4 regions of the Streptomyces sp. NPDC005202 genome follow, and region 3 is predicted to be linked to each of the others. Evidence: riboswitches for the same ligand, from Rfam matches in the RefSeq annotation. Region 3 holds a riboswitch; each other region holds the start of a gene.

The links. A riboswitch is a leader RNA that binds a small molecule or an ion and turns the genes downstream of it on or off. The one in region 3 is predicted to bind cyclic di-AMP.
Positions count from the first base shown of each region.
Region 1: it holds a riboswitch for cyclic di-AMP, as region 3 does, so the genes downstream of both, ABZV31_RS30505 (M23 family metallopeptidase) here and ABZV31_RS09350 (transglycosylase SLT domain-containing protein) in region 3, are expected to answer to the same signal.
Region 2: it holds a riboswitch for cyclic di-AMP, as region 3 does, so the genes downstream of both, ABZV31_RS23405 (transglycosylase family protein) here and ABZV31_RS09350 (transglycosylase SLT domain-containing protein) in region 3, are expected to answer to the same signal.
Region 4: it holds a riboswitch for cyclic di-AMP, as region 3 does, so the genes downstream of both, ABZV31_RS30765 (M23 family metallopeptidase) here and ABZV31_RS09350 (transglycosylase SLT domain-containing protein) in region 3, are expected to answer to the same signal.

Region 1 is NZ_JBEXHW010000030.1:65,033-72,825, forward strand. It holds gene ribA (GTP cyclohydrolase II) at 1-562, opposite strand, end outside; gene ABZV31_RS30485 (MarR family transcriptional regulator) at 878-1,393, opposite strand; gene ABZV31_RS30490 (dihydrofolate reductase family protein) at 1,459-2,589, shown strand; tRNA gene ABZV31_RS30495 (tRNA-Met) at 2,689-2,762, shown strand; gene ABZV31_RS30500 (PP2C family protein-serine/threonine phosphatase) at 2,966-4,240, shown strand; cyclic di-AMP (ydaO/yuaA leader) riboswitch at 4,475-4,636, shown strand; gene ABZV31_RS30505 (M23 family metallopeptidase) at 4,648-5,679, shown strand; partial or broken gene ABZV31_RS30510 (aldo/keto reductase) at 5,812-6,015, shown strand; gene ABZV31_RS30515 (PrsW family intramembrane metalloprotease) at 6,120-7,448, opposite strand; gene trmB (tRNA (guanosine(46)-N7)-methyltransferase TrmB) at 7,510-7,793, opposite strand, start outside.
Region 2 is NZ_JBEXHW010000017.1:69,854-77,646, reverse strand. It holds gene ABZV31_RS23425 (Ppx/GppA phosphatase family protein) at 287-1,228, opposite strand; gene ABZV31_RS23420 (DUF501 domain-containing protein) at 1,225-1,785, opposite strand; gene ABZV31_RS23415 (septum formation initiator family protein) at 1,811-2,287, opposite strand; gene eno (phosphopyruvate hydratase) at 2,447-3,733, opposite strand; gene ABZV31_RS23405 (transglycosylase family protein) at 4,120-4,815, opposite strand; cyclic di-AMP (ydaO/yuaA leader) riboswitch at 4,820-4,985, opposite strand; gene ABZV31_RS23400 (transglycosylase family protein) at 5,168-6,172, opposite strand; gene ABZV31_RS23395 (cytochrome P450) at 6,373-7,644, opposite strand; gene ABZV31_RS23390 (nucleoside triphosphate pyrophosphohydrolase) at 7,641-7,793, opposite strand, start outside.
Region 3 is NZ_JBEXHW010000004.1:81,574-89,366, forward strand. It holds gene ABZV31_RS09335 (FAD-dependent oxidoreductase) at 95-1,297, shown strand; gene ABZV31_RS09340 (carboxymuconolactone decarboxylase family protein) at 1,394-1,852, shown strand; gene ABZV31_RS09345 (HAD family hydrolase) at 1,962-2,774, shown strand; gene ABZV31_RS09350 (transglycosylase SLT domain-containing protein) at 2,872-3,360, opposite strand; cyclic di-AMP (ydaO/yuaA leader) riboswitch at 3,365-3,553, opposite strand; gene ABZV31_RS09355 (polyprenyl synthetase family protein) at 4,240-5,250, shown strand; gene ABZV31_RS09360 (CHRD domain-containing protein) at 5,516-6,511, shown strand; gene ABZV31_RS09365 (DUF2092 domain-containing protein) at 6,803-7,793, shown strand, end outside.
Region 4 is NZ_JBEXHW010000031.1:35,225-43,017, reverse strand. It holds gene ABZV31_RS30775 (pitrilysin family protein) at 1-680, shown strand, start outside; gene ABZV31_RS30770 (pitrilysin family protein) at 677-2,065, shown strand; cyclic di-AMP (ydaO/yuaA leader) riboswitch at 2,301-2,466, shown strand; gene ABZV31_RS30765 (M23 family metallopeptidase) at 2,479-3,237, shown strand; gene ABZV31_RS30760 (GntR family transcriptional regulator) at 3,428-4,123, shown strand; gene ABZV31_RS30755 (HPr family phosphocarrier protein) at 4,355-4,636, opposite strand; gene ABZV31_RS30750 (GNAT family N-acetyltransferase) at 4,815-7,652, shown strand; partial or broken gene ABZV31_RS30745 (IS110 family transposase) at 7,726-7,793, opposite strand, start outside.

The DNA.
Region 1 (7,793 bases), on a different contig from region 3:
GGACGTTGTGGGGCGTGGTGAAGACGCCCGTCGGGACGCGTTCGCGGACGTCGATGCCGAGGGTGCGGAGTTGCTCGGCCTTGTCGGGGTTGTTGGAGAGCAGGTCCAGGGACGTGATGCCCAGGGCCTTCAGCATCTGGGCCGCCGCCGTGTAGTCGCGGGCGTCCTCGGGGAGGCCGAGGGCCGCGTTCGCCTCGTAGGTGTCCAGGCCGCGGTCCTGGAGGGCGTAGGCGTCGAGCTTGCTGTAGAGGCCGATGCCGCGGCCCTCCTGGCGGAGGTGGAGCAGGACACCGCCGCGGTCGGCGATACGCTCCACCGCCTCGCGCAGCTGCGGGCCGCAGTCGCAGCGGGCGGAGCCGAAGACGTCGCCGGTCAGGCACTCGGAGTGCAGGCGGACCAGCGGGACGGCGGGGCCGGGGTCGCCGAGGACGACGGCCACGTGTTCCTGGCCGTCGGCCAGGCCGTGGAAGGTGACCAGTTCGGCGTCGGCGCTGTAGCCGTCGTGGAAGCGCAGCGGTACCCGGACGCGGGCGCGCGGCGTGGCGGCGGGGAAGTCGGGCATGCGGGTTCTCCGGGTCCGGCGTGTCCGCTTCAGATTTGAAGCAGAACTTGGATCGAGACCCTACTCTCTGCTTTAAATTTGAAGCAACTTGTTTGAGGAGTGGTGTGGCGCCTGCTGTGTGGTGTGGCGCCTTCTGCGTGGCGGCGGTCAGGAACAGGACCAGGAACAGGACCAGGAACAGGACCAGGAACAGGACCAGGAACAGGACCAGGAACAGGACCAGGAACAGGACTACGAACAGGACCAGGAACAGGACCAGGAACAGGACCAGGAACAGGACTACGAACAGGACCAGGAACAGGACCAGGAACAGGACTACGAACAGGACTTGGGTGACCGGCGGCGCCACGGCACGTCCTCCGGTGTGCTGCCCGCCTCGTCACTCTGGAGCGCCTGCGCGACCTCGGTGAAGATCTCCTCCAGCTGAGCCACCTGCTGCGGGGCGAGATGGTCGAAGAGGTGCGCGCGGACCGTCTCGACGTGGCCCGGCGCCGCGCGCTCCAGGACCGTCATGCCCTCGTCCGTCAGGACCGCGATGCTGCCCCGCTTGTCCGACGGGCAGCCCTCGCGCCGGACCAGGCCGTCCTTCTCCAGGCGCGCGACCGCGTACGTCAGCCGGCTGCGCGTGATCTTCAGCTGCTCGGCGAGGTCGGTCATGCGCAACCGGCATTCCGGTGTCTCGGAGAGGACCGACAGGATGGAGTAGTACATGTGCGGCATGCCGGCCTCCTGCTGGAGCTGCCGGTCGATCGCGTCCTCCAGGAGAAGGGTGGCGGCGATGTACGCGCGCCAGGCGCGCTGCTCCTCGGGGGTGAGCCAGCGGGTCGTCATGCCGCAAGTGTAGATTTGTTTCAAACTTGAACCAAGCCGGTCCGCCTCCGAGAGAGAGTGCGTCGATGCCCCGTCCGTACGTCCTGCTGTCCGCCGCCGTCTCCCTCGACGGCTACCTGGACGACACCGGCCCCGAGCGGCTGCTGCTCTCCAGCCCCGCCGACTTCGACCGGGTCGACGAGGTGCGGGCGTCCGTCGACGGGATCCTGGTCGGCGCCGGCACCATCCGCGCCGACAATCCGCGGCTGCTGGTGAACTCGCCCGAGCGCCGGGCCGCCCGGGTCGCCGCCGGGAAGCCGGAGTACCCGCTGAAGGTCACGGTCAGCGGATCGGGTGACCTGGACCCGGGCGCGCAGTTCTGGCACACGGGCGGCGAGAAGGTCGTCTACACCACCGACAAGGGCGCCGAACGGCTGCGCCGGGCCGGCGTCGCCGCCGACGTCGTGTCGCTGGGCGCCGCACTCGACTGGCGGCCGCTGCTGGAGCACCTGCACGACGTGCGCGGGGTGCGCCGGCTCATGGTCGAGGGCGGGGGGGCCGTCCACACCCAGTTGCTCCAGCAGGAGCTCGCGGACGAGCTTCAGCTCGTACTCGCCCCGCTGTTCGTGGGCGACCCGGAGGCCCCGCGGCTGTTCGGAGCGGGCGCCTACCAGGGTGGTCGGCTGCGGCTGGTGGAGACACGGGCCATCGGGGACGTCGTTTTCATGCGCTACGAGCCGACCGCTCCCGGGACCGGCTCCCTTGCCTCTCCCGCGGACCGGCACTGGCTCCGGCTCGCGTGCGAGCTCGCGGCGCACTGCCCGCCGTCGCGGACCGCGTTCAGCGTGGGGGCGGTGGTGGTGGCCGCCGACGGCACCGAGCTCGCGCGGGGGTACTCCCGGGAGGGCGGGGACCCGGTCGTGCACGCGGAGGAGGCTGCGCTGGCGAAGGTCGACCCGGCGGATCCGCGGCTGGCCGGCGCAACGGTGTACAGCAGCCTGGAACCGTGCGCCCGGCGCTCCTCCCGGCCTCGCCCCTGCGCCCGGTTGATTCTGGACGCGGGGGTGGGACGGGTGGTCACGGCCTGGCAGGAACCGGACACGTTCGTCGAGGGCGCCGACGGGGCGGGGGTGCTGGCGGCCGGGGGCGCGGAGGTCGTCGTGCTGCCGGAGTTCGAGGAGCGCGCCAAGGAGCCGAACCGGCATCTGCTGGGCTGAACGGACGGCTCCGCCGACCGAAAACGGCCGGGGAAGCGGCGCGGACATACATGCGTGCACAACCTGTCCTGCGCATGGCGTACACTGGAGACACAACGACGCGGGGTGGAGCAGCTCGGTAGCTCGCTGGGCTCATAACCCAGAGGTCGCAGGTTCAAATCCTGTCCCCGCTACTGAAGGCTCAGGGCCGGAATCCGATCACGGGATTCCGGCCCTGAGTGTTTCTCCCGTGCTCGCGCACGGGGCCCCGGGGTCTGCGTACGTGTTCCTCCTCACACACGGTCATCCGGTCGGCCCACACGGCTCGCTCCCCGCACCGGGTCCGGGAAACCTGGACGGGCGGAGACCGGCGTTCGGCGTGTGCGGCAGGAGTCGAGTGGTGTGGCCAGGTGACGTGGAGGGTGAGGGGCCGTACGACCTCGCATCCCGCGGCAACGGCCTCGCACCGTACGACCACGGGTCCCGTGACGCAGGCCTCGGCCCGTACGCCAGAGCCGGCGGGCGGCTGCCCGGCGACCCCGTCCCCGACCCCGGGCTCGGCGACAGCCCGGCTCCCGTCCCGCCCGAAGAGGGCGAGCGGAGGCGGATCTCGTGTGCGCGCGCCTTCGTGCTGATGCTCCCGGCGCTGCTGCTCGTCGCCGGCGCCTGCTACGACTGCCTCACCCCGTCGGAGTTCACCGCGGCTCCCTTCTTCACGGCCGCACCCCTGGTCGCTGCCCCCCTGCTGTCCCGGCGGGCCACCGCGCTCACGGGGGTCGCGGCGGTCGCTGTCGTCCTCGCCCTGCACGTCAGGCTCGGCGTCGTCCTCCACGTCCACGCGGTCACCGAACTGGTCACCGTGGCGACGGTCGCCGTCCTGGCCGTGCTGATCAACCTCCTCGTGCGCCGCAGCGACGAGCGGCTCGCCTCCGCCCGTGAGATCGCCGAGGCCGCGCAGCGCGCGGTGCTGCCCGAGCCCGCGGGGCGGATCGGCGGACTGGACATCGCGGCCCGCTACGAGGCGGCGCAGGCGGACGCGTTCATCGGCGGCGACCTGTACGCGGTGCAGGACAGCCCGCACGGCGTCCGGCTCGTCGTCGGCGACGTGCGCGGCAAGGGCATGGGAGCGGTGGCGGCCGTGGCCGTGGTCATCGGGGCCTTCCGGGAAGCCGCCGAGCAGGAGCGCACGCTGGAGGCGGTGGCGCAGCGGCTGGAGCGGGCGCTGGCGCGCGAGGCTTCGCGGCGCGAAGGGATCGACGCCTTCGAGGGGTTCACCACCGCCGTCCTCGCCGAGATCCTCCACGACGGCACAGTGGTGCGGATCGTCAACCGCGGCCATCCGCCGCCGCTGCTGCTGTATGCGGACGGCACCCTGCGCACGCTGCCGGCCCGCGACCCCGGGCTACCGCTCGGCATGGGAGACCTGGGCATCTGGCCCGACCGTGCCGAGGAGACCGGGTTTCCCGCCGGAGCCATGATGCTCTTCCACACCGACGGCCTGTCCGAGGCCCGCGACGCCCGCGGCCGCTTCTACGACCTCGAACGGCGCCTCGACGGCCGGACGTTCGGCGACCCGGGCACGCTGCTCGGCACCCTCGCGGCGGAGGTGCGTCGGCACTCCGGGGGCGGCATGACGGACGACATGGCACTGCTCGCCGTACGGCGCCCCTGATCATTGTCACGCGACGTGATCGAACGGTCCCGGTGAGCATAACAACTGACACACCGTCATAAGTGGTCACGCTCCTGGGTCCTGGCCAACTCGCCCGCTTTTCACCACTCATGGCCCGTACGTCCAGGCCAAAAAGGTTTAATGATCAAGCCGAACGGCTTGGAATCCGCGCCTCGGGTCTATTAACGTTCGATAACGCAGCGCGGTCGTCCCAGCCGTCACAAGAGGCGGCTCCGTGCGCACCTGCCGAATCCCGTCAGGGAACCGGGGAACCAACCATCACCTTGGGGTGAATCGGGCGTCATCCGCCGTGACCGCACGGCTGGGTTACGCGCGTAGGAGACCTTCCTGCTCCGAACCCGTCAGCTAACCCGGTAGGCGAGAAGGAAGGAAAGGAGTACGCCCACGTGGCGTCCAACCGGCCCGCTCCCCAAGCCCCGTTCGTGCCGAGCCAGCGCACCGAGACCTTCGGCTACGGCAGCCACCGCACCGACGAGGGCCCCTGGGAGGAATGGAACCCCACCGAGGAGTCCATCCGCCCCGTACGCGGCCGGCATCGCGTCACCAAGCAGCGCGGCGGCGGGCTCGCCCGCAGCTCCACCGTCCTCGGCGTAGGTGTCATAGCCGCCGTCGGCGCGGGCGGCATGGCCAGTGCGCAGACCGGCAAGCCGCCGGTGTCCATCTCCCTGCCCGACCTGCCCTCCGTGGACTCCCTGCTCAGCGACTCCTCCGACGCCCCGAAGGGCTCCGCGACCGCGCTCAGCACCGTCGGCGTGACCTCCGCCGACACCGCCCAGGGCACCGCCGACGCCGGCGAGGCGCTGCGCAACCGCATCATGGCCCAGGCCGATCTGCAGCAGGTCCAGGTCGACACCAAGGCCGAGGCGGCCGCGGAGGCCGCCGCCGCCAAGCAGGCCGACGAGGCGGCCGCCAAGGCGGCGAAGGCGGCCGAGGCCAAGGCCGCCGCCGCCAAGCAGAAGGCGGAGGAGGAGGCCAAGAAGAAGGCCGAGGCCGAGCGCCTGGCCGAGCTGGCCAAGCAGTACACGCTGCCGACCTCCTCGTACACCATCACCGGTATCTTCGGCCAGGCCGGCTCCATGTGGTCCTCCGGCTACCACACCGGCCTCGACTTCGCCGCGCCCACAGGCACCCTGATCAAGGCGATCCACAGCGGCACCATCACCGAGGCAGGTTGGGCCGGCGCCTACGGCTACCGCACGATCCTCACCCTCGACGACGGCACCGAGCTGTGGTTCTGCCACCAGTCGTCGATCAGCGTCAAGGTCGGCCAGAAGGTCGGCACGGGCGACGTCATCGGCCGCGTGGGCGCCACCGGCAACGTCACCGGGCCGCACCTGCACCTGGAGGTCCACCCCGACGGCCAGGCCACCGGGATCGACCCGATGACGTGGCTTCGGGGCAAGGGCCTCAACCCCTGACACCTGCCCTTCCCTGATCCCCGGCGGTCCTGACGGCGCCCCCCCGACGTCAGGGCTGCCGGTCAGGTGTTCGCGCAACCTTTGCGGGAGTCGGCGGAATGGGCCCCTCCGGCATGGGTGTTGATGCTGGTCATGACTTCTCCACGCAAGCTGGGCACGTCCGACCTCGAGGTCTTCCCCGCCCTCGGCGGCAACGTCTTCGGCTGGACCGCCGACGAGGCGCAGTCCTTCGCCGTCCTCGACGCGTACACGGCTGCCGGCGGCAACTTCGTCGACACCGCCGACTCCTACTCGGCGTGGGTCGAGGGCAACCGGGGCGGCGAGTCCGAGACGATCACCGGCTGGGGGTCCCCCTGCTCGAAGAGCTTGGGGGAGGGTGAAGCAGCGCGGCAACCGCTCCGACATCGTCGTCGCCCGGAGGCGTCGGCGTAGCCTCTCCGCTACGACCGGTACGGGTTGTACGGGGTGTACGGGTTGTACGGGGGATACGGCGCCGCCGGATACCCGTACACCCCGTACACCGGCCATGGCCCCGCAGCCACCGGAACCGGAGGAGCCGTGGCCCGCGCCGCGTGGTCCAACGCCGGCCGGGCCACCTCCCGCCGCCGCCACAGCTCGTGCAGCAACTCCCGTTCCCGTACGACGAAGTCGGCCCCGGCCCGCCCCCGGCGCCCCCGGTGCCGCAGGAACGCCAGCGAGGTCGCGTACGCCTCGTACTGGGCGACCGCCCGCGCCGCCGGCTTCCCGAAGTGGTGCCCGGCGTACTCCCGGGCCAGCCTGCGCGCCCGCATGGAGCCGAGGGCGAACGGCTCGGCCGGTGCCAGCCATCCGGCGGCGGCGTAGGCGGGCAGCTCCTCGCGCACGGTCCGCAGCTCCCGCTGCCGCGTCCAGATCACCAGCCAGGTCAGCAGCCCGAACGCGGGCACCATGAACGCCCCGTAGACGGCGAAGAAGCCGTAGTCGCCGAAGGTCGAGGAGCCGTTCCAGAAGGCGTGCATGCTCATCGCGAGCAGCAGTCCGGACAGCGGCAGCAGTACGCGCCGCACATGCTGGCGGTCTCCGCAGCGCGCGGCGACGCCGAAGCCGATGCCGGTGAGCACGGTGAACAACGGGTGCGCGAACGGCGACATGACGACACGCACGAAGAAGGTCGCCGCGGTGACGGAGGCGATGCCCCGGCCGCCGGTGAGCTGGTCGGTACCGAAGGCGGTGCCGAGGTAGAGGATGTTCTCGGTGAACGCGAAGCCGGTGGCGGTCACCCCGGCGATGACGACCCCGTCGACGATGCCGGTGAAGTCGCGTCCGCGGAACAGGAAGAGCAGTAAGACGGCGGCGGCCTTCGCGGACTCCTCCACGACGGGCGCTATCACGGTCGCGCCCAGGGTGTCCGCGCCGGCCGGGTCGGCGGTCGCCGTCGCTATCCATTTCGTCGCGAAGCTGTTGGCGACGATCGCTATCAGCGCCGCCGCGCAGGCGCCCCAGGCGAACGCGAACAGCATGTTCGGCCAGGGGCCGGGCTCGACCCGGTCCAGCCAGCGGAAGGCGGCTATGAGCAGCGGTACGGGCAGGACGGCGAGCCCGAGCCCGACCAGGAAGCCCTCGGTGCCGGTCTGTTCGCGCACCAGGGCGAGGATGACGAGCCCGGAGAGCGCGAGCAGGGTGGTGAGGGCGCCGTAACGCACCCATCGCTGCTGCCACCAGTGCGCGTGCCGCGGTGCGCCGTCGGCGGGACCGCTGGGGTGCATCGGGTACGGGGGGCAGGTGGCCACGGCATTGACCCTAACGAGGGAGGGCGCCGCCCGCGACGGTACCTCGGGCGGGGAGGACCGGTCAGTCGCGGTCGAGGCGCTCGGTGGGGGGCTGGTCCGACGGTTGCTCCTGGTGCTGCTCTTCGTGCTGTACGCGACGGAAGAGCAGATCGTTCACCACATGACCCTTGTCCAGTCCCTGGCGCTCGAAACGGGTCAGCGGCCGGAACTCGGGGCGGGGCGCGAAACCGCCGCCGGGCTGCGTGTTCTCGAAGTCGGGGTGCGCGGTCAGCACTTCGAGCATCTGTTCGGCGTACGGCTCCCAGTCGGTCGCGAGGTGGACAAGCGCACCCGGCCTGAGCCGGG
Region 2 (7,793 bases), on a different contig from region 3:
CAGGAGAGGCCCTGTGCCGACCCTCCGCCCCACCCTTGCGGAGGCCCTGCCCAACGCACTCCCGAGGAGGCTTTCACGCCTGCTGAGCCCCCGGAAGGGCCCATCAGGCCCTCTTCACGCTCCCGCAGGCCCGAATTCCTTGTGAAGAACTTCACGAAGTTTTCCGACGGGGTGTCGCCGAGGGGCACATCAGGGCCCCCGAACCCGCTCATACGTTATCCGACCTGCTCAGCCGTAGGCTACTGATCGGTAGCAAACGAGACCCACACCACCGGTCCCGGGAGACCTACGCCACCGACCACGCGATGCCGTCGAGGATGTCGTGCTCGCTGACGACGACCTCCTCCGCGCCGATCCGCTCCATGATCGCCAGCAGGATCAGGGCACCCGCGCCGATCACGTCGACGCGGCCCGGGTGCATGGCGCCGATCGCCGCACGCTCGGCGTGCGTGGCGTGCAGCAGCCGCTCGGTGATCTCGTGGACCCGGTCGTGGGAGATGCGGGAGTGGTGGATGGCGGCGGAGTCGTACTCGGGCAGGTCCTGCGCGATCGCCGACACGGTCGTCACCGACCCGGCCAGGCCCACCAGCGTGCGCGCCTCGCGCAGCGGCACCGTCTCCTCGGCGAGGTCCAGGGCGGCCTCGACGTCGGCCCTTATCGCGGCGATCTGCTCCTCGGTGGGCGGGTCGGTGACGACCCCGTCCCGGACGAGGTGACGCTCGGTCATACGGACGCAGCCGATGTCGACGGAGCGCGCCGCGCGCACATGGTCGTCGCCGACGACGAACTCGGTCGAACCGCCGCCGATGTCCACGACCAGGAAGGGCCTGGCGAGGTCTGCACGTCCCGCCAGCTCCTTCGTCGCCCCGGTGAAGGAGAACTCCGCCTCCTGGTCGCCGGAGATCACCTCGGGCTCCACGCCGAGGATGTCCAGCACCCCGCGCACGAACTCGTCCCGGTTCTCGGCGTCCCGGGAGGCGGAGGTGGCGACGAAGCGCAGCCGCTCGGCGCCGTGCTCCTTGATGATCCCGGCGTACTCGCGGCAGGCCGCGAAGGTCCGCTCCAGCGCCTCGGGAGCGAGCCGCCCGGTGCGGTCGACGCCCTGCCCGAGCCGCACGATGGTCATGCGCCGGTCGAGGTCGACGAGTTCGCCCGTCTTCGGGTTCGCGTCGGCGACGAGCAGACGGATGGAATTCGTACCGCAGTCGATGGCGGCGACGCGGGTCACTTCTGGCCCTCCCTGGAGGCTTCGTCGGTGTCGGCGTCCTGCTCCGGGACCGTCACGCACGGGCCCTTCCGCCACCACTCCGGCAGCATCGCGAGCGCCTCGTCGCCGAGGGGGTTCACCCCCGGCCCGGCGGCCAGCGAGTGGGCGACCAGGACGTGCAGGCACTTGACCCGGTCCGGCATGCCGCCCGCGCTCGGGAAGCCCTTCAGCTCCTCGATCTCGTCCCGGCGCCGGATATAGTCCTCGTGCGCGGCGCGGTACGCGGCCGCGAGCTCCGGGTCGGACGCCAGCCGCTCCGTCATCTCCTTCATCACGCCGTTGGCCTCGAGCGTGCCGATCGCGCTCGCGGCGCGCGGGCACGTCAGGTAGTACAGCGTCGGGAAGGGCGTGCCGTCGGGCAGCCGTGGGGCCGTCTCGACAACGTCCGGCTGGCCGCAGGGGCACCGGTGCGCGATCGCGCGCAGCCCGCGCGGCGGCCGCCCGAGCTGCTGCTTGAAGGCCTCGACGTCCGCCTCGGTGGGTTCGGTGCGGGGGGTCGGCGGCGGGGGGGTTTCCATGCCTTACGAAAGTCTCTCTGTCGGTTCACTGGGCGGAGGCATCGGACTTGTCGACCCCGTCCCAGACGTTCCAGTACCAGGGACGGCGGGCCGCCACCAGGTCGAGGCGCGACCGCTTGGCCGCGCCCGGGTCGATCACGACGTAACCGGTCTCACCGGGCATCACGTAGTGCAGCCGCTGCCGGATCTGCTGCTCCGCGTACGCGTCGTCCTGCCAGCGTGCCTTGAGGTCGCGCAGCTGCTCCACCCGCTCCTTGGCCTGCTGCTTCTGCCGCTGCAGGTCGGCGATCTCGGCGCGCTGGGAGACGTACTGCCGCATCGGGTACGCCAGGGCGACCACCAGCGAGCACACGACGAGCGCGAGCAGCGCCGCGCGCCCGGTCAGCCGGGAGCGGCGGGCCTGCCGCCGGGTCTGGGAGCGGTAGACGCGGGCCGCGGTCTGCTCGCCGAGCAGCCTGAGCCTGGTCGTGGTGGAGAACCGGTCCCGGTCCTTCACGGCCATCGTCCCGCCTCCCGTTCGTCCACTTTCACACGTGCGTACGTCCCCGAACACGGTACGGGACCGAGTACGGGGACGTACGTACGACTGGCTGAGCCTTGACCCTTTGCGGCCCAGCCCTTGCTGTGCCCGCTGGTCCGCTGAGCGGAACTGCGGGAAGGCTCAGCCCTTGAAGCGCGGGAAGGCCGAGCGGCCGGCGTACACCGCGGCGTCGTCGAGGATCTCCTCGATGCGCAGCAGCTGGTTGTACTTGGCGACGCGCTCGGAACGGGCCGGGGCGCCGGTCTTGATCTGGCCGCAGTTGGTGGCGACGGCCAGGTCGGCGATGGTGACGTCCTCGGTCTCGCCGGAGCGGTGGGACATCATGCACTTGAAGCCGTTGCGCTGGGCCAGCTCGACGGCGTCCAGGGTCTCGGTCAGGGAGCCGATCTGGTTGACCTTGACCAGCAGGGCGTTGGCGGCGCCCTCCTCGATGCCGCGGGCCAGGCGCTCCGGGTTGGTGACGAACAGGTCGTCGCCGACCAGCTGGACCTTGTCGCCGAGCTTGTCGGTGATGACCTTCCAGCCGGCCCAGTCGTCCTCGAACAGCGGGTCCTCGATGGAGACCAGCGGGTAGGCGGCGACGAGCTCCTCGTAGTACTCCGTCATCTCCGCGGCGGAGCGCTCCTTGCCCTCGAAGAGGTACTTGCCGTCCTTGTAGAACTCGGAGGCGGCGACGTCGAGGGCGAGGGCGATCTGCTGGCCGGGGGCGTAGCCGGCCTCCTTGATGGCCTCCAGGATGAGGTCGAGGGCCTCGCGGTTGGAGCCGAGGTTCGGGGCGAAGCCGCCCTCGTCACCGAGGCCGGTGGACAGGCCCTTGCCCTTCAGGACCTTCTTCAGGGTGTGGTAGACCTCGGCACCCCAGCGCAGCGCCTCGGAGAAGGACTCCGCGCCGATCGGGGCGATCATGAACTCCTGGATGTCCACGTTGGAGTCGGCGTGCGAGCCGCCGTTGAGGATGTTCATCATCGGCACCGGCAGCAGGTGCGCGTTCGGGCCGCCCAGGTAGCGGAAGAGGGGGAGGTCGCTGGCCTCGGAGGCGGCGTGGGCGACGGCGAGGGAGACGCCGAGGATGGCGTTGGCGCCGAGGGAGCCCTTGTTGTCGGTGGCGTCCAGGTCGAACATCGCCTGGTCGATCAGGCGCTGCTCGGTGGCGTCGTAGCCGACCAGCTCCGGGCCGATCTGCTCGATGACGGCCAGGACGGCCTTCTCGACGCCCTTGCCCTGGTAGCGGTTGGGGTCGCCGTCGCGGAGCTCGATGGCCTCGAAGGCGCCGGTGGAAGCGCCGGACGGGACGGCGGCACGACCCGTGCTGCCGTCGTCGAGGCCGACCTCGACCTCGACCGTGGGGTTGCCTCGGGAGTCCAGGATTTCCCGGGCTACGACGACGTCGATGGACGGCACGAGCATCTCCTTCTTGGATGTGACGCTGGAAGTGCGGGGCTGGTGTGCCTTGCGACTAGAGCCTAACCGCCCGGAGCCATCGGCCAGCCGACCGACCGTCCCGTGGACAGGGTGACCGTACACTTTGTTTCCACACGAAACAAAGGGGCCTGGAGAAGCCGGGATGAAGACCGGGAGAAGAAAAGCCCCGCCCCGGTGCGTACGGGGGAACACGCACCGGGGCGGGGAGCCCGTCGGGGACGGGCGGCGAGCCCCACGTGACCTCCACTGTGCGACCTCCACTGTGGAGGCCACGCGCACGAGGGACCTGTGGCTCGGCTACCGGCCGGCTGTCACTTCAGGTGCAGCTGGCCGACCGGCTGTCACTTCAGGTGCAGCTGGCCGACCGGCTGTCACTTCAGGTGCAGCTGCTGGCCCGGGTAGATGAGGTTGGCGTCCTCGACGATGTCCTTGTTCAGTTCGAACAGCTTCTGCCAGCCACCCTGGACGCGGTGCTTCTCGGCGATCGAGCTGAGGGTGTCGCCCGCGACCACCTTGTACTCGCCGTCGCCCTTCTTGACCTTCTTGCCGGTCGGGGTGGTGACGGTCTTCTTGGCGGCCGGACGCTGCGCGGAGCGGTTGGCGGCCTGCTGCTCGGTGGAGCGGGTGGTGGTGCTGCTCTTCGTGGAGCTGCCGGAGCCGTTGCTCGACGAGGAGCCCGTGCTGCCGGTGTAGGCGGCGCTGGACAGGCCCTTGCCGCAGACCGGCCAGGCGCCCTTGCCCTGGCCCGCGAGGACCTTCTCGGCGATGGCTATCTGCTGCGCCTTGGTGGCCAGGTCGGCACGCGGGGCGTAGGCGGTGCCGCCGTAGGCGGCCCAGGTGGAGTTGGTGAACTGCAGACCGCCGTAGAAGCCGTTGCCGGTGTTGATGGACCAGTTGCCGCCGGACTCGCACTGGGCGACCGCGTCCCACTCGGAAGCGGTGGCGGCGGAGGCGTTGCCGGCCGCCATCAGCGGGGCGGCGACGGCGGCACCGGTGACACCGGCGAGCGCGATGGCACGGGTTGCCTTGGACGGACGACGGTGCTTGCCCTTGCCGGAAAACAGCATGGATGGATCCCCTCACCGACGCCTGCGAGGTGAGCTGTCGGGTTCGGGCCGGTTGAGTTGCCCGGCCGCGCCCCTTGCGAGGCACGGCTTCACCCCCAGCCGCTCCGGTCAACTGCCCGGCGCGGCACTTACCTTGGGTCCCCCGCTCCTGCCTACGGCGCTTGACGCGACGACTGTTCCCGGGCAGCCGCTGGCAGGATTCGGCGTTGCGGCAGCCGGGGCTCGCGATGGCGAGCGGTCATGACCGTAGACACGCGATCCGCCGAATTTCAAAGACGATCAGGGCTTCTGAGACTCATCCCACACTTTCATTGCACCGGACATTCGGCGCGAAGTATGACGTGAACTCCCGCTACTTTTGGGCCGTTTCGGCAGGAACTTCAAGGGTCTGACCGGCAACGAGGTGGTCCGGGTCGGCGCCGATCTCGTCCTTGTTCGCGGCATAGAGCGCGCGCCACCCGCCCGGGAGGTCAAGGGAGTCGGCGATGGACGCGAGGGATTCGCCGGAGCGGACGGTGTACGAGTCGTCGACGGTGGCGCGTGCACCGCTGTCGCCGCGTGAGGCGTGACGACCAGAGGCGGCGGCCGTACGGTTGTCGGCCGGATCCTCGGCGGCACTGTCGCCACGGTGGCGGCCGGTACCGAGCGCCCCGGTGTCGACCAGGGCCGAAGAGCCGCCGGTCTGCCCGGAGTTGTCCGAGTCGCCGAACTCGGGAGCCGCCGTGGGTGAGCTGCCGAAGCCCCGCGAGTCGCTCGCATCGGATTCAGTGGATGTGTCGGACTTGGGGGAGTTGTCCACCTTGGTAGGCGAAGAAGGTGAAGAGGAAGGCTTCGTAGCGGATTCGACCGACGAGCCGGAGGGGCCCGTCGACGAGTCGGACAGACCATGGTCGGTCGACTCGGACGAGTCGGAGGATCCGGACGAGTCGGAAGCCGAGGACGAGCCGCTCCCCACGCCGGTGTCGATGTTCGCCTCACCGGAGTCCTTGGTGAGACCGGAGAGCAGCCCGCAGGTGGGCCAGGCACCGGGGCCCCGGTCGGCGAGGATCTTCTCGGCGACCGCTATCTGCTGGGACCGGCTGGCCTGGTCGGCGCTCGGGGCGTAGGCGAGGCCGCCGTACTTCTCCCAGTCGTCCTGGGTCAACTGCAGGCCGCCGTAGTAGCCGTTGCCGTTGTCGGCGCTCCAGGAGCCGCCGCTCTCGCACTCGGCCACCTTGTCCCACGTGGTGCCGTCGGCCGCGCTCGCGCCGGTGGCGCCGAGGAGCGGGATGGCGATGGCGGAACCGGTCACTCCGGCCGCAACAAGGAGAGCCGGAGCCTGACGGGGGCGACGGTGACGACCGTTCCCGGAGAGCATGCGGAAACCTTTCGTGCGACAGCAGTGACCGGCGCGGCGGATGCTGCTCGGCGCCGCGCTGATGCGTGAACGTATCGGGTGACGATCACTTGTCACAAGTTAATGCCGCGCAGATCACGTGAAGATCACATAGTTGAACGTGTGTCATCTTTGCCCTCGTCAGCGGGCCGGTGCAGGGCCCTTTTCGCCCCGTGTCCGACTTACCGGACCGGCGTGAAGCGGACGGGCAGTGTCCGCAGTCCGCGCATGATGAGCCCGCCACGCCAGCGCAAGTCGGCCGGATCGGCGTCGAGTTGGAGATCGGGGAGCCGGGTGAGGAGGGTGGCGAGCGCGGTCTGGCCCTCCAGCCGGGCGAGCGGGGCGCCGAGGCAGTAGTGGATGCCGTGGCCGTACCCGAGGTGCTGGTTGTCACGTCGGCCGAGGTCGAGAACGTCGGGGTCGGCGAACCGCGCCGGATCCCGGTCGGCGGCGGCGAGGACGACGAGGACCGGGTCGCCGGGTGCGATGTCCTGCCCGCCGATGGTGAGCGGCCGGGTGGCGAACCGCCAGGTGGCGAGCTCCACGGGACCGTCGTAGCGCAGGAGTTCCTCGACGCCGGTCTCCAGCAGGCCGCTTTCGCCGCTCTCCAGGGACTTCTGGAGCCGGTCCCGCTGCTCGGGGTGGGTGAGGAGGGCGTACGTGCCGTTGCCGATGAGGTTGACGGTGGTCTCGAAGCCGGCGAAGAGGAGGATGAAGGCCATGGCGGCGGCCTCGTTCTCGGTGAGGTGCTCGCCGTGGTCGGAGGCGCGGATGAGGCCGGAGATGAGGTCCTCGGCCGGGCCGGGCTCGGCCGGGAGCGCCGCGCGCTTGCGGTGGATCAGGTCGGCGAGATAGCCGCGCATCTTCTTCACCGACCGCGCGACACCGCCGCGCGGCCCTCCCCCGTGCCGGATCATCATGCCCGCCCAGTCCCGGAAGTCGTCCTGGTCCTCGCGCGGGACGCCGAGCATGTCGCAGATGGCGTAGATGGGCAGGGGGAAGGCGAACTCGTGGATGAGGTCGGCCGTGCCCCGGTCCGCGAACCGGTCAATGAGGTCGTCGGCCAGCTCCTGCACCCGGGGCGCGAACTCGGCGACGCGGCGGGGCGTGAACGCCTTGCTGACCAGCCGGCGCAGCCGGGTGTGGTCCGGCGGGTCGATGTTGAGCAGGTGCGTCATCAGCTCGGCCTTGCGCTCGCCGGGGATACCGGTCTTGCCCTTGGCGTGCGCGGGCTCGTCGTGGTGCGCCGGGTTCTTGCTCAGCCGCTGGTCGGCCAGGGCCTGCTTGGCGTCGGCGTACCGCGTGACCAGCCAGGCCTCGACCCCACTGGGCAGCCGCGTGCGGTGCACGGGGGCGTGCTCGCGCAGCCAGGCGTACGCCGGGTACGGGTCGGCGGCGAACTCCCAGGTGAAGAGGTCGGGGGCGGGGCTGTCGGGCGTGGGCTGATCGGTCACTCTCCGACGGTATCCGGCCGTGTGCCCGTCGCCTCCCCCTCCGTCTCCCTGATCGCGTCCCGGTACGCGCGCGCCGCCACCCGCAGCGCCGCCTCCGGGTCGACGCCCTCCGCCTCGGCACGCACCGCCAGGGCGAGCAGTTCGTAGCC
Region 3 (7,793 bases):
GCCACGAGCCGGCGGCACGACCAGTTCGGCAGCCGGTCCCGCTGCCCGAGCCGGCCTACGAAGTGACGAACAGTACGTCCTGGGGAGGGACTTCGTGAACCAACCGGTAGCAGTCATCGGTGCAGGGCCGTTCGGCCTGTCCACCGCCGCGCATCTGCGAGCGCGCGGCATCCCGGTCCGCGTCTTCGGCGAGCCCATGGTCAGCTGGCGCGACCACATGCCCGCCGGAATGCTCCTGAAGTCGACCCCGGTCGCCTCCGCCATCGACGCCCCGCAGCGCGGCCACACGCTCGCCGACTACTGCGACGCGGCGGGCATCAAGCGGCTGGTGACGGACGAGGACATCATCCCGGTCGAGACCTTCCTCGCCTACGGCGAGTGGTTCCAGCAGAAGCTGGTGCCCGAGCTGGAGCGGGTGCGGGTGGTGTCGGTCGACCGGCGGCCGGGCGGCGGATTCGAGCTGAAGCTGGACTCCGGCGAGCAGTTCACGGCCCGGGCGGTCGTGGTGGCGACGGGTCTGTCGGGCCTGGCGCACCTGCCTTTGGAGCTGGCCGGGGCGGTGCCCGACGGCCCGACCCCCACGGGCCCGGTCTCCCACAGCTCCCAGCACCACGACCTGGCCAGGTTCGCCGGCAAGGAACTCATCGTCGTCGGCGCGGGACAGTCCGCGCTGGAGACGGCGGTGCTCGCGGCGGAGGCCGGCGCCCGGGTGCGGGTGGTGTCGCGGGGCCGCGGCAAGGTCGCCTTCGGCGCCCCGCCGTGGGACCAGCCGAAGCTGCGTCCCGAGTCGCCCTTCGGCCGCGCCTGGTCGCTGTGGGCGCTGAGCTACTACCCGCACCCCTACCGCTACCTGCCGGCCCGGACCCGCCACTACCTGGTCCGCCGCGTCCTCGGCCCGCTCGGCGCGTGGTGGCTGCGCGAGCGCTTCGAGGGCAGGGTGCCGGTCCACGAGGTGACCCGCATCGCCCGCGCCGAGGCCACGGACGGCCGCCCGGCGCTCACCGTGCAGACCCTCGGCGGCAGCACCCAGGAACTGGCCGCCGACCATGTCATCGCGGCGACCGGCTACCGCGTCGACATCGCGGCGATGGACTTCCTCGGCCACGAGCTGCGCACCGAACTCGCGGTGAGCCGCGGCGCCCCGAAGCTCGGCGCGGGCTACGTCTCCTCGGTTCCCGGTCTGTACTTCACGGGCCTGCCCGCGGCCGCCTCGTACGGCCCGGTGATGCGCTTCGTGTGCGGCACGGAGTTCGCCTCCCCGAGGCTGGCCAAACACCTGGCGGCGGCGCACGGCTGAGAAGTTTTTCCCGGCCGGCCGTCACATCTCGCGCCCCGGCTCCGTCAGTGCAGTGAGAGCAACACCCCGCTGATCACTGACACAGGAGGCACCACCATGCAGGCTCGGATGAAGAACCCGGCGTACGTCCTGCCCACCGCCATGAAGGGCATCGGCAGCATCATCCAGGCGATCGGTGAGGGCGGCCTCCCCCAGGAGCTGGCGGAGATCGTCGGGCTGCGCGCCAGCCAGATCAACGGCTGCAGCGCGTGCGTGCACGGGCACACGGTGAACCTGCGCAAGGCCGGGGCGAACGAGGAGCGCATCGCGGCCGTGGCCGCCTGGCGCGAGGCGCCCTGCTTCACGGACGCCGAGCGTGCCGCGCTGCAGCTGGCCGAGCGGATGACCCGCCTCGCCGACCGGTCGGAGGAGGCGGTGCCCGACGCCCTGTGGGACGAGGTGGCCGACCACTTCGACGAGAAGGAGCTGTCTGCGCTGCTCCTCGTGATCTCGCTCACCAACATGTTCAACCGGCTCAACACCACCATCAAGGAGCCCGCGGGCACCACCTGGTGAAGAGCCGGAGTACGAAAGGCAGTTGCGGGGGACGCGGCCGGGACAGCGGTGTACGCCGCTGTCGTCCGGTTCCCGTCGGGCCGGTGGGGCGGGTCCGTATTCTCTGATCATGGCCGCTCCCCTCGCATATGCCCTCATCGCCACTGACCTGGACGGAACGCTGCTGCGCGGCGACGACACCCTGTCCGAACGGTCCCTCGCCGCGCTCGCGCGGGTGGCGGCGGCCGGTGCCCGGCACCTCGTGGTGACCGGACGGCCGGCGCCGAGGGTGCGGCCGCTGCTCGACGACCTGGGCAGCACGGGGCTCGCGGTGTGCGGTCAGGGCGCGCAGCTGTACGACGCCGGGGCGGACCGTCTGCTGTGGTCGGTCACCCTGGACCGGGAGCTGGCCGAGACCGCGCTCGGCAAGATCGAGGCCGAGGTGGGGCAGGTCTACGCCGCGGTCGACCAGGACGGGGTGGACGGGCTCACGCTCATCGAGCCGGGGTACCTCATGCCGCACCCCACCCTGCCCGCCGTACGGGTCGAACGGCGCGACGACCTGTGGTGCGCGCCCATCAGCAAGGTGCTGCTGCGCCATCCCACCCTGTCCGACGACGAGTTGGCGACGGCGGCCCGGAACGTGGTCGGTTCCCTCGCGACGGTCACCATGTCGGGCCCGGGGACCGTCGAACTTCAGCCATGCGGCATCACCAAGGCGACGGGGCTGGCGCTGGCCGCAGAACACCTGGGGCTGAGCCGCGAACACGCCCTCGCCTTCGGCGACATGCCGAACGACATCCCCATGTTCCAGTGGGCCGCCCGCGGCGTCGCCATGGCCAACGCCCACCCCGAACTCAAGGCGGTGGCCGACGAGGTCACCTTGTCGAACGAGGACGACGGCATCGCCGTCGTCCTCGAGCGGTTGTTCCCGGGCCGGTAGGCGCCAGGAGGAGGCATCAGGGGGCGCGCCGTACGTCAGTACGCCGCGTCCGGGGGCGCACCGTAGGTCAGTACGCCGTGTCCGGGGCGCGCCCAGGTCAGTACGCGCCGAAGACGTTGTCGATCGAGCCGTACCGCGCGGCCGCGTAGTTGCAGGCGGCCGTGATGTTGGCGACCGGGTCGTAGATGTCGTACGACGTGCCGGGCACGTGGTAGGCCCTGAACGTCGGGTCGATGACCTGGAGCAGGCCCTTGGACGGGATGCCCGCGCGGGCGTTGGAGTCCCAGAGGTTGATGGCCCGCGGGTTGCCCGACGACTCGCGCATGATGTTGCGGTAGATGCCGTTGTACGTCCCCGGGATGCCCCTCTGCGCCATGATCGCCAGCGACGCCCGGATCCACCCGTCGAGGTTGTTCGGGTACGAGACCGCGGTCGCGGCGGTCGTGGTGGACGTCGTGGTGGCCGCGGAGGCGCTGGTCGCACCGATCAGCGGGAGGGCGAGGACGGCGGCACCCGTGCCGGCGACGGCGAGGGTGCGGGCGAGACGAGCGGTGCGGGCACGGCGGGGCTGAGCCTTGACGGGCATGGCAGATTCCTCTCCGTCGCCTGCGAGGTGAGCTGTCGGGTTCGGGCTGGGAGGTGCCCGGCCGCGCCCGGAAGAGCGCGACTTCACCCCAAGCCGTTCCGGCGCGACGTACGACGTGGGACGTACGACGTGCGGATCGGCGACTTACCTGGGTCCCCCGCTCCTGCCGTGAGTGGTTCGGTCGACGGGTTCCGGGCGGCGGCAGGATTCGGCGTCCGCCCGACGGCCGGGAACGTATGCGAGAGCACATGTCCGAAACAAGTGCCGGAGTCACACATCGCCCTAGTTGACCTTGATGTGAGGCGTATAAGACGCTTGATCCTTTGCGGTTGCCAAGCCTCAACTCGCTTGCAGGGGAAGGGGAAACGAGGGTGAGGGGGTGCAGGACATCGGCGGCTGACCGTGACTCAATTCACTGTTTGAGCGGCCGAAGGGCATTCAAGACCAAGGGGAATTCAATCCCCAATAGGGGTGAATCGGGCACCCGCAGTCCGGTGAAGCGGGCACCCCCGGGGTGCGCGTGATGGTCGCCACGTCGACGGAGGGCCGGGTCGGCTCGCCGGCCCGGTGGTGGGCGGGCGGCGTGTCGCGACGCTGATCGTCCCGTAGCCCGTTCGGATGCCCTGTGGGTCGTTTCACAGAAGAATGGCGTACGGATGTATGGGGGAGCGCAGAGCGAACAGGAGGGGTAAGTCAATAGATATGCGTTCTTATCAGATGATCAAAAACATACCGGGCGTGATCCGATACCGCCTGGCCTGTATCGGTGGGCGTTATCGGTGATCGAAACGTGACCGGATACGCTGACTCGAGTGATGGCAGCGACCTATCGACAAACCGTGTAACCGCCAGCAGACACCAGCAGACAGGAGACCCCTCGTGACCGTCGTCGGGCCGTTCGGGCTGAGCGTGCGGGACCAGGCTCTCGAAGCCGATGTCCAGGCCGGGTTGGCGGCTGTCGAGGAAGGGTTGCTCGAAGCCACCAAGAGCGAGGTTCCCTTCATCACGGAGGCCGCGCAGCACCTCGTACGGGCGGGCGGGAAGCGGTTTCGGCCGCTGCTCGTGATGCTCGCTGCGCAGTTCGGGGACCCGTACGCGCCGGGGGTCGTGCCGTCGGCCGTGGTCGTGGAGCTGACGCACCTGGCCACGCTGTACCACGACGACGTGATGGACGAGGCTGCGGTGCGGCGCGGGGTGCCCAGCGCGAACACCCGCTGGGGGAACTCGGTCGCGGTCCTCACCGGGGACTTCCTCTTCGCCCGGGCCTCGCAGATCCTCGCCGACCTCGGCCCCGAGGCCGTGCGGGTGCAGGCCGTGGCGTTCGAGCGGCTGGTCACCGGGCAGATCCTGGAGACGGCGGGGCCGACGGACGGGCGCGATCCGGTCGAGCACTACCTGGACGTGCTGGGCGGCAAGACGGGGTCGCTGGTGGCGGTGTCGTGCCGGTTCGGGGCGATGATGTCCGGGGCTGACGAGACGGTCGTGGACGTACTGACGCAGTACGGCGAGCGGCTGGGGGTCGCCTTCCAGCTCGCGGACGACGTGCTGGACATCGCTTCCGACTCGCACGAGTCCGGGAAGACGCCGGGGACGGATCTCCGGGAGGGGATCGCGACGCTTCCGGTGCTGCGGCTGCGGGAGCGGGCGGCACGGCTGGGGCTGGCCGAGGACATCGCGCTGTGCGAGCTGCTGGACTCCGACCTGAGTGACGACGTGCGGCACGCGGAGGCGCTGGCGGCGCTGCGGGTGCACCCGGCGTTGGAGCAGGCGCGGAGGGACACCGTGCGGTATGCGGAGGAGGCGCGGGCTGCGCTGGCGCCGCTGCGGGAGTGCGACGCGAAGAGGGCGCTGATGGAGCTGTGCGATGCGGTGGTGCACCGGGCGGGCTGACCCGCCTTCGTTGACCCGCCTTCTTCCACCTCGCCTTCTTCCACCTCGCCTTCTTCCACCTCGCCTTCGTTCACCCCGCCTTCGTCCACCCCGCCTTCGTTCACCCGCCCGGGCCGACTCGCTCGGGTGAGGAGCGAGCCACCGCTGCATGTGATATGGCTCACATGATTGGACTGAGTCCAATCTAAGATCGCCTCCGTACTCATGCCCAGAAGCTGACGCAGGGGGCGTCGGCCAAGATACGGGGAGAAAAAAGAACATGGGCATGAACACGACGTTCTCGAAGCGCCGTAAGAGCCTGATCGTCACCGGTGTCGCCGTGGCCGCCGCGGTGGGGGTCGCCGGAGCGGCGATTCCGGCGTTCGCTGCCGGGAACCAGGGGATGGGCCACGCCGACCACGTGGGCCACGCCGACCACGTGGGCCACGCCGACCACGTGGGCCAGGCTGGAACCGTCCTTGCAGCCGGTCTGAGGGGCGCCAACGAGGTGCCCGCGCAGGGCGGGCCCGCCGTGGGAGACAAGGACGGCACCGCTCTCGAGTTCATCAAGGTCAAGGGTGCCAAGGTGTCCGTCGCCGTGACCTGGCGCGGCACCGGCAGGCCGATCATGCTCCACATCCACCAGGGCGCCAAGGGCACCAACGGCGGCGTCAAGATCGACTTCAGCAAGCTGCTGGACCACGTCAAGGGGCACAGTGTCGTCGGGAGTGTCAAGGTCGCCGACCCCGCCCTGCTCAAGCAGGTCACCACCGACCCCGGTTCCTTCTACGCCAACCTGCACACCGCCGAGTTCCCCGGCGGAGCCGCCCGCGGGCAGCTGCACAAGGTCACCACCGCCTTCGACTTCCGGCACGTCCTGGACAACTTCCAGGCCTCCGTCGTCAAGGGCAGGCAGATCTACGAGTGCAAGCCGGCCGACGGCGGCGGCCACGCCTTCGCCCAGCGGGACGTCAGCGCCCTGCTCGGCGGCGGCATCCGGCACTCGTTCGTGAAACCCAACTCCGGTACCCCGCAGTGGGTGGCGCCGGACGGCAGCGCCGTCACCGGGGCGTTCCTCACCAAGACACCGAACGGCGACGGCAACATCCCGGAGCTCGACCTCAAGGCCACCGGGGCCGGCCGCCACCACGGCCTGCTCGTGAACACCGCGGAGATCCTGCGGCTGAACACCGTCGGCGGCACCGCGCCGACCGGCTCCTGCATCCCGGGCACCATCGTCGGCGTGCCGTACCAGGCCGACTACGTGTTCGTGCAGCACTGAACAACCCGGTCCACCCGGGCGGCGCTCTCCTCCACGACCCCTACGGGGTGGGGGAGGCTCCGCCCCTCCGTGTCATACCGCAGGCGTACGCGGAGTTGGCTCCGCGGTCTGATGCTTTCTCACGGCTGATTTGGTCAGATGGAAACCACGGACAACACCACTGCTCACCGATTCGGGTGAGAATGGCGGCTCGGGGTGTCGGGGCACCTTCCTGCTCGAGCGAAGGCGAGAGCTTGGGGGAGAGTGCACGCGAGAAGGACAGCCGCCGCCGACGACGGAGGTAAGGCACACATGGCACCGTACGAATCCGACGACAGCACAGGCGCCGAGGAGATCGACGACCTGCGCTCGGGGCGGCGCAAGGCCGCGCGCTACGTCGTCCCGGTCGCGGTGGTGGGGGTGGCGGCGGCGACCATCGGGCTCGTCCCGGCGCTCGCCGACTCCGGCGACCCCAACCTGCCGAAGATCACCGCGCAGCAACTCATCGAGAAGATAGCCAAGTCGGACGTCCAGCAGCTGTCCGGCACGGTGAAGATCAGCACGGACCTCGGTCTGCCCGACCTCGGCGGCCTGGAGGGCAGCATCGCCTCCGGCGCCACCAAGGGCGGCGACGGATCGTCGGCCGACCCGACGTCCAAGCTCACCGAGCTGGCCTCCGGCACGCACACCCTGCGCGTCGCGGCCGACGGCCCGGACCGGCAGAAGCTCTCCCTCATCGAGAGCGCCGCCGAGTACAGCATCATCCACAAGGGCAAGGACGTCTGGGGCTACGACAGCAAGTCGAACGAGGTCTACCACGGCACCGCCTCCGAGGACGGGAAGAAGCACAAGGACGAGGCGCCCGCCACGCCCAAGGACTTCGCCGACGAGGCCCTGAAGTCGGTCGACGACACCACATCGGTGACCGTCGACGGCACCGCACAGGTCGCCGGTCGCGACGCCTACAAGCTGGTCGTCAAGCCGAAGCAGTCCGGCACCACGGTCGGGGCGATCAGCATCGCGGTGGACGCGAAGACCGGGCTGCCACTGAAGTTCACGCTCACTCCCGCGAGCGGCGGCGCCGCCGTCGTGGACGCCGGCTTCACGCAGATCAGCTTCTCCAGGCCGGCCGCCTCCACCTTCGACTTCACTCCGCCCAAGGGCGCGAAGGTCACCGAGCACGAGCACGGCAGCACCAGGGCGCCGGAGCACGCGCCGAAGTCCGACGAGGACCTCGCCAAGGGTCTCGACGGCCTCAAGGTCCTCGGCAAGGGCTGGAACTCCGTCGCCACCTTCGACACCG
Region 4 (7,793 bases), on a different contig from region 3:
ACGACGGCAAGCCGGAGCCGCGGGACGGCTCGCTGCCCGACATCATCGGCGAGCAGCTGCGCGAGGTCGTCGAGGAGGAGGTCCCGGCCCGCGCCCTGATGGCCGCCTACCGGCTTCCGCACGATGGCACGCGCGCGTGCGACGCGGCCGACCTGGCGCTGACCATCCTGGGCGGCGGCGAGTCCTCCCGCCTGTACAACCGGCTGGTACGGCGCGACCGCACGGCCGTCGCCGCCGGGTTCGGCCTGCTGCGGCTGGCCGGGGCGCCCTCCCTGGGCTGGCTGGACGTGAAGACCTCCGGCGACGTCGAGGTCCCGGTCATCGAGGCCGCCATCGACGAGGAGCTCGCCCGGTTCGCCGAGAAGGGCCCGACGGCCGAGGAGATGGAGCGCGCCCAGGCCCAGTTGGAGCGCGAGTGGCTGGACCGGCTCGGCACGGTCGCGGGCCGCGCCGACGAACTGTGCCGGTACGCCGTCCTGTTCGGCGACCCGCAGCTCGCCCTGACCGCCGTCCAGCGCGTCCTGGAGGTGACGCCGGAGGAGGTCCAGGAGGTCGCCAAGGCCCGCCTGCGCCCCGACAACCGCGCGGTGCTCGTCTACGAGCCCGTCGCCGGCGAGGCCGACGACACCGACGCCGCCGTAGCCGCGGCCACCGACGACACCGAGGAGGCGGCGAAGTGACCGAGCTCGCCACGATGGAGTTCCACCCCCGGCCCCAGGCGGGCGAGGCCAAGCCGTGGGCGTTCCCGGCGCCCGAGCGCGGGACGCTCGACAACGGCCTGACGGTGCTGCACTGCCACCGCCCCGGCCAGCAGGTCGTCGCCGTCGAGGTGCTGCTGGACGCACCCCTCGACGCCGAGCCGGCCGGCCTCGACGGCGTCGCCACGATCATGGCGCGCGCCTTCTCCGAAGGCACGGACAAGCACTCGGCCGAGGAGTTCGCCGCCGAGCTGGAGCGCGCGGGCGCCACGCTCGACTCGCACGCCGACCACCCCGGCGTCCGCCTGAGCCTGGAGGTCCCGGCCTCGCGCCTGCCCAAGGCGCTCGGTCTGGTGTCCGATGCCCTCAGGGCGCCGGCGTTCGCCGACAGCGAGGTCGAGCGGCTGGTGCGCAATCGGCTCGACGAGATCCCGCACGAGATGGCCAACCCCTCCCGTCGCGCCGCCAAGGAGCTCTCCAAGGAGCTGTTCCCGGCGACCTCGCGCATGTCGCGCCCGCGCCAGGGCACCGAGGAGACGGTCCGCAGCATCGACGCGGCGGCCGTCCGCGCCTTCTACGACCGGCACGTCCGCCCGGCCACGGCCACCGCCGTGGTCGTCGGCGACCTCACCGGCATCGACCTCGACGCCCTGCTCGGCCAGACCCTGGGCTCCTGGACCGGCCCCTCGGTGAAGCCGCGGCCCGTGCCGCCGGTGACCGCCGACGACACCGGTCGCGTGGTGATCGTGGACCGTCCCGGCGCCGTCCAGACCCAGCTGCTCATCGGCCGCATCGGCCCCGACCGGCACGACCGCGTGTGGCCCGCCCAGGTGCTCGGCACCTACTGCCTCGGTGGCACCCTCACCTCCCGCCTGGACCGCGTCCTGCGCGAGGAGAAGGGCTACACCTACGGCGTGCGGGCGTTCGGCCAGGTGCTGCGCTCCGCCCCCGACGGCTCGGGTGCCGCGATGCTCGCGATCAGCGGCTCAGTAGACACCCCGAACACCGGGCCGGCCCTGGAGGACCTCTTCACAGTGCTCCGCAAGCTCGCCGCGGAGGGCCTCACCGACGCCGAGCGCGACGTGGCCGTGCAGAACCTCGTCGGCGTGGCGCCGCTCAAGTTCGAGACGGCGGCGGCCGTGGCGAGCACGCTGGCCGACCAGGTCGAGCAGCACCTGCCCGACGACTACCAGGCGAGGCTGTACCAGCAGCTCGCCGCGACCGGCACGGTGGAGGCCACCGCGGCGGTCGTCAACGCCTTCCCGGTGGACCGTCTGGTGACGGTGCTCGTCGGGGACGCGGCGCAGATCAAGGAGCCGGTCGAGGCCCTCGGCATCGGCCAAGTCGCCGTCGTCGCGGCCGAGTAGAGACGCTCGGCGCACGGTCGTACCGGCCGGCGAACGGCACGCGCGCGGAGGAGCCCTGGTGACCGAAGTGTCACCAGGGCTCCCTGATGTCCGCGTGATGTCCGAATTGAGGAGAGGCTTCCCGTCTGCCCTGTGGCGTGCGCTACAAAACCCCTGTTCCGTTTGGGAATTGAAAGACGCCCCGTTTAGCGTCGGTCCGGCTGTCCGTCAGGCAGTGCGCCGCACCCGCGGCACCGGACAGCCATCGCCGAGTCCCCGTACGGCGCGAGCCAGGGGAGCCGGGGACCCATCATCAGTCCCTGGGGTGAATCGGACGCCCGCGCGTGCCGCGAGGGGGTCCGTAGGAGACCTTCCTGCTCCGAACCCGTCAGCTAACCCGGTAGGCGAGAGGGAAGGAAAGGACCAGCCACCACATGGCATTCACGCGCGCCGCCGGGAAGCACCGTCGTCCGAGCCGGATGCGCCACACCACCGCCCGCGCGGCGGGCGTCGCGGCCCTGACCACCACCGGCGTCATCGGCACCGTTGCCGCCGCCCCGGCGCTCGCCGCCGAGGCTCCTGCTCCCGAGGACACCGGCCTCACGCCGGTCGTCACGATCGGCGACTCCGTCGCCGCGAAGATCGACGCCCAGGCCGTCGCCCAGAAGCAGGCGGCCGAGCAGAAGAAGGCCGAGGAGGCCGCGCGCAAGAAGGCCGCCGAGCAGGCGAAGAAGGAGCGCGAGGCCAAGGCACGCGCCGCCCGCGAGGCCGAGCGCAAGCGCCTCAACGCCTTCGTCCCGCCGATCGTCAACTCCTACGTCTCCACCGGCTACAAGGCCGGCGGCTCCCTGTGGTCCTCCGGCGCCCACACCGGCATCGACTTCCATGCCGCCAGCGGCACCGCCGTCCACGCCGTCGGCGTCGGCACCGTCGTCGAGACCGGCTGGGGCGGCGCGTACGGCAACCAGATCGTGATCAAGATGGCCGACGGCATGTACACCCAGTACGGTCACCTGTCGTCCATCGGCGTCTCGGTGGGCCAGAGGGTCATTGCGGGTCAGCAGATCGGCCTCTCCGGAGCGACCGGCAACGTCACCGGACCGCACCTCCACTTCGAGGCCCGGACGACCCCGGACTACGGCTCCGACGTCGACCCCGTGGCCTACCTCCGCAAGCACGGCGTGAACGTCTGACGCATCGGCGCCGCAGACGTCCCGAAGCCCCGGCTCCCCGAGCCGGGGCTTTCGGTGTTTCGGACGCCCGACTGTCCAAAAAAACTCCATGGATTCCGGCCCGCCATCGGAAATTCCGGCTCATTGCAATAGAGTCACGGAACACGCGTCCATCGTCGACGTTTCACGGGGATTAAGGCGGAGGTCGGTCATGCGTATTCCGGCGCACTCGGTGTGCACGGCGATCCGGGACGACATCGTCGCCGGTGTCCACGAGCGCGGCAGCCGGCTCACCGAGGAAGTCCTCGCGCGCCGCTACGGCGTCTCGCGTGTCCCCGTGCGTGAGGCCCTGCGCACCCTGGAGGCCGAGGGTTTCGTGGTGACCCGGCGGCACGCGGGCGCGTGTGTCGCCGAGCCGACCGAGCAGGAGGCGGCCGACCTGCTGGAGATGCGCCTGCTCCTGGAGCCGCTCGGCGCCTCCCGCGCCGCCCAGCGGCGCACGGAGGCCCATTTGAAGGTGCTGCGCGGCCTGGTCCGGCTGGGCCAGGAGCGGGCCAGGCGGGGTAGCAGCGAGGACCTGCGCTCCCTGGGGGGCTGGTTCCACGAGACGCTCGCCCAGGCCTCCGGCAGCCATGCGCTGACCTCGATGCTGACCCAGTTGCGGCACAAGATCGCCTGGATGTACGCGGTGGAGGCGTCGGCCAACCCCGTGGAGTCCTGGGCCGAGCACGGGGCCATCGTGGACGCCGTCGCGCGCGGCGACAGCGAGCGCGCGCGGGCCATCACCGCACTGCACACCGAGCGCGCGAGTGCCGCGCACCGGCTGCGTTTCCCCGGCGGCGCGGACCGCGCAGGCCGTGTGAGAACTTCGCAACATCCCGTAAACATGTCGGGCCTGCAGCATTAACACGCGCGACGTATACAAAGAAGGGATATTCGGCGGAGGTGTATTTCCGTTGCCCTTTTTCGCGCGGGCCGGGAATTTATGGCGGCGCGCTATTCGTGTGCCCGCGGTGAGCGTCCGGAATGTGCCCGCGGTAAATCCACCGGAATCGGGTGCGAAAACGGCGAAGCCGCGCCGCCCGAAAACGGCGAAACCGCGCCGCCCGGAAAGGGCGACGCGGCTTCCCCGCATGGATCAGACCGTCTCGGGAAGCTCCTCGAGACCCTCGGAGACCAGCTTGGCCAGCCGGTCGAGGGCAGCGTCCGCGCCCTCGGCGTCGGACGCCAGGACGACCTCCTCGCCGCCCTGGGCGCCGAGGCCGAGGACGGCCAGCATGGAGGCCGCGTTGACGGGGGTGCCGCCGGCCTTGGCGATCGTCAGGGGGATGCCTGCGGCCGTGGCGGCCCGGACGAAGATGGAGGCGGGGCGGGCGTGGAGGCCCTCGGCCCAGCCGACGTTGACGCGGCGCTCAGCCATGTGATGGTGCCCTTCAGGTATCAGGGTTGTCTAGACCAGTTTCCCACATCGTGAAGCATGCCCGGAGCGGTCCTTCGTCCCGCCCCTGGGGTGTCGCCGGACCGCGGCCTCGGTCCGACTTTCGTCCTCCACAGACTGCCTCGCGCCGTTGTCGGACGCGAGCCTTACTCTGGGGCCCATGCAGACCCCGTCGGACCGGCACGAGTACCCCGCCCACTGGGAGGCCGACGTGGTGCTGCGCGACGGCGGCACCGCGCGGATCCGGCCCATCACCATTGACGATGCCGGCCGCCTGGTCAGCTTCTACGAGCAGGTCTCGGACGAGTCGAAGTACTACCGCTTCTTCGCGCCCTACCCGCGCCTGTCCGCGAAGGACGTCCACCGCTTCACGCACCACGACTTTGTGGACCGGGTGGGACTCGCCGCCACGGTCGGCGGCGAGTTCATCGCCACCGTACGCTACGACCGCATCGGTGCCGACGGCATGGCCGCCTCCGCGCCCGCCGACGAGGCCGAGGTCGCCTTCCTGGTGCAGGACGCGCATCAGGGGCGCGGGGTCGCCTCCGCTCTCCTGGAGCACATCGCGGCCGTCGCGCGCGAGCGCGGCATCCGGCGCTTCACCGCCGAGGTGCTGCCCGCCAACACCAAGATGATCAAGGTGTTCACGGACGCCGGGTACACCCAGAAGCGCAGCTTCGAGGACGGCGTCGTCCGCCTGGAGTTCGACATCGAGCCGACGGACCGTTCCCTGGCCGTGCAGCGCGCGCGGGAGCAGCGCGCCGAGGCGCGGTCGGTACGGCGGCTGCTGGTACCCGGTTCGCTCGCCGTCATCGGCGTGGGCCGGACGCCCGGGGGCGTGGGCCGGAGCATCCTCGACAACATCCGCGACGCCGGGTTCACCGGCCGTCTCCACGCCGTGAACAGGGCCTTTTCCGAGGATCAGAAGGAGATCGACGGGGTGCCCGCGCACCGCTCGGTGCGGGACATCGACTCCCCGGTCGACCTCGCGGTCGTCGCCGTGCCGGCCGAGCACGTCCCGGAGGTCGTCACCGAGTGCGGAGAGCACGGCGTGCAGGGCCTCGTGGTGATCTCCGCCGGGTACGCGGAGAGCGGGCCCGAGGGGCGCGAGCGCCAGCGCGCCCTCGTGCGGCACGCGCGCGCGTACGGCATGCGCATCATCGGGCCCAACGCCTTCGGGATCATCAATACTTCGCCGGACGTCCGGCTGAACGCCTCCCTCGCTCCCGAGATGCCCCGGCCCGGCCGCATCGGGCTGTTCGCGCAGTCGGGGGCCATCGGCATCGCCCTGCTGTCCCGGCTGCACCGGCGCGGGGGAGGGGTCACCGGGGTCACGGGCGTGTCGACCTTCGTGTCGTCCGGCAACCGGGCGGACGTCTCCGGCAACGACGTCCTGCAGTACTGGTACGACGACCCCGACACCGACGTGGTCCTCATGTACCTCGAGTCCATCGGCAACCCGCGCAAGTTCACCCGCCTCGCCCGGCGCACGGCGGCGGCGAAGCCGCTGGTCGTGGTGCAGGGAGCCGGTTCCGCTCCGCAGGGGCATACGGTACGGGCGACGCGGTTGCCGCACGCGACGGTGTCCGCGCTGCTCCGGCAGGCCGGGGTGATCCGCGTGTCCACCATCACGGAGCTGGTGGACACGGGGTTGCTGCTGGCGCGCCAGCCGTTGCCCGCCGGGCCGCGGGTGGCGATTCTGGGGAACTCCGAATCGCTGGGGATGCTGACGTACGACGCGTGTCTCTCCGAGGGGTTGCGGCCGCAGCCGCCGCTGGATCTGACGACCGCGGCGTCGGCGGAGGACTTCCGGGTGGCGTTGTCGCGGGCGTTGGCCGACGAGACGTGCGACGCGGTGGTCGTGACGGCGATACCGGCGGTGGGGGAGACGCCGGCCGGGGACGCGGCGTTGGCGGAGGCCCTGAGATCCGCTGCCGAGACGGTTCCCGGGAAACCGGTGCTGGTGGTGCACGTCGAGCTGGGTGGGCTGGCGGAGGCGTTGTCGGCTGCGGCCGGCACCGCACCATACGCAGGTTCGAACGCGCAACGCGTGCCCACCGCGGCAGCGTCCATGAACGCGGGACCCGGCGATGCACCGCCGGCCGCCGCAGTCCCCGGGGACTCCCACACCTGCTCCCGCCTCATCCCCGCCTACCCCGCCGCCGAACGCGCCGTCCGTGCCCTCGCCGAGGCCGTGAAGTACGCCCAGTGGCGGCGGGAGGCCGCCGACCCCGGGAAGGTGCCCGAGTACGACGACATCGACGAGAAGGGCGCCGCCCGGCTGATCGAGGGGCTGCTCACGCGCGGGCAGGGGCTCACGCTCGGCACGGACGAGACGTGCGAGCTGCTCGGGCGGTACGGGATCGCCGTCCGCAGGGCCGTCCCGGCACCCTCCCCCGAAGCCGCCGCCGAAGCCGCCCGCACCCTCGGCTACCCCGTCGCCCTCAAGGCCACCGCCCCGCACCTGCGGCACCGCGCCGACCTGGGTGGCGTACGGCTGGATCTCGCGGACGAGGAGCAACTGCGGCGGGCGTACGCCGAGTTGACCGAGCTGTTCGGCAGCCCGCAGGAGCTGCGGCCGGTGGTGCAGGGGATGGCCCCGCGCGGGGTGGACACGGTCGTAAGGGCCGTGATCGATCCGGCCGCCGGCGCGGTGCTCTCCTTCGGGCTCGCCGGGGCCGCCTCGCAGTTGCTCGGGGACATGGCACACCGGCTGGTCCCCGTCACCGACCGGGACGCGACCTCGATGATCCGGTCCGTCCGGACGGCGCCCCTCCTGTTCGGCTGGCGCGGCTCGGCGCCGGTCGACACACCTGCGCTGGAGGAGCTGCTGCTGCGCGTGTCGCGGCTGGTCCACGACCACCCGGAGGTCGTCGCGGTCACCCTGGAGCCGGTCGTCGTCGCCCGGCGCGGGCTGAGCGTCCTCGGCGCCAGCGTGCGCCTTGCGCCCCCGCCCGCCCGCGACGACCTCGGCCCGCGCACGCTCCCGGCGTACTGAGCGACGTGTCCCCGGCACGGTGCGGTGCCTCGCAGTCAGTGCGCCCCCGTAGACACCTCAGGCACTTAACTGGTCAGGCTGTGGCGGCGTGTTGGGTGGGGAAGGCGGTGTGCTCGTCGAACAGCTTGCGGTTCTGGAGGC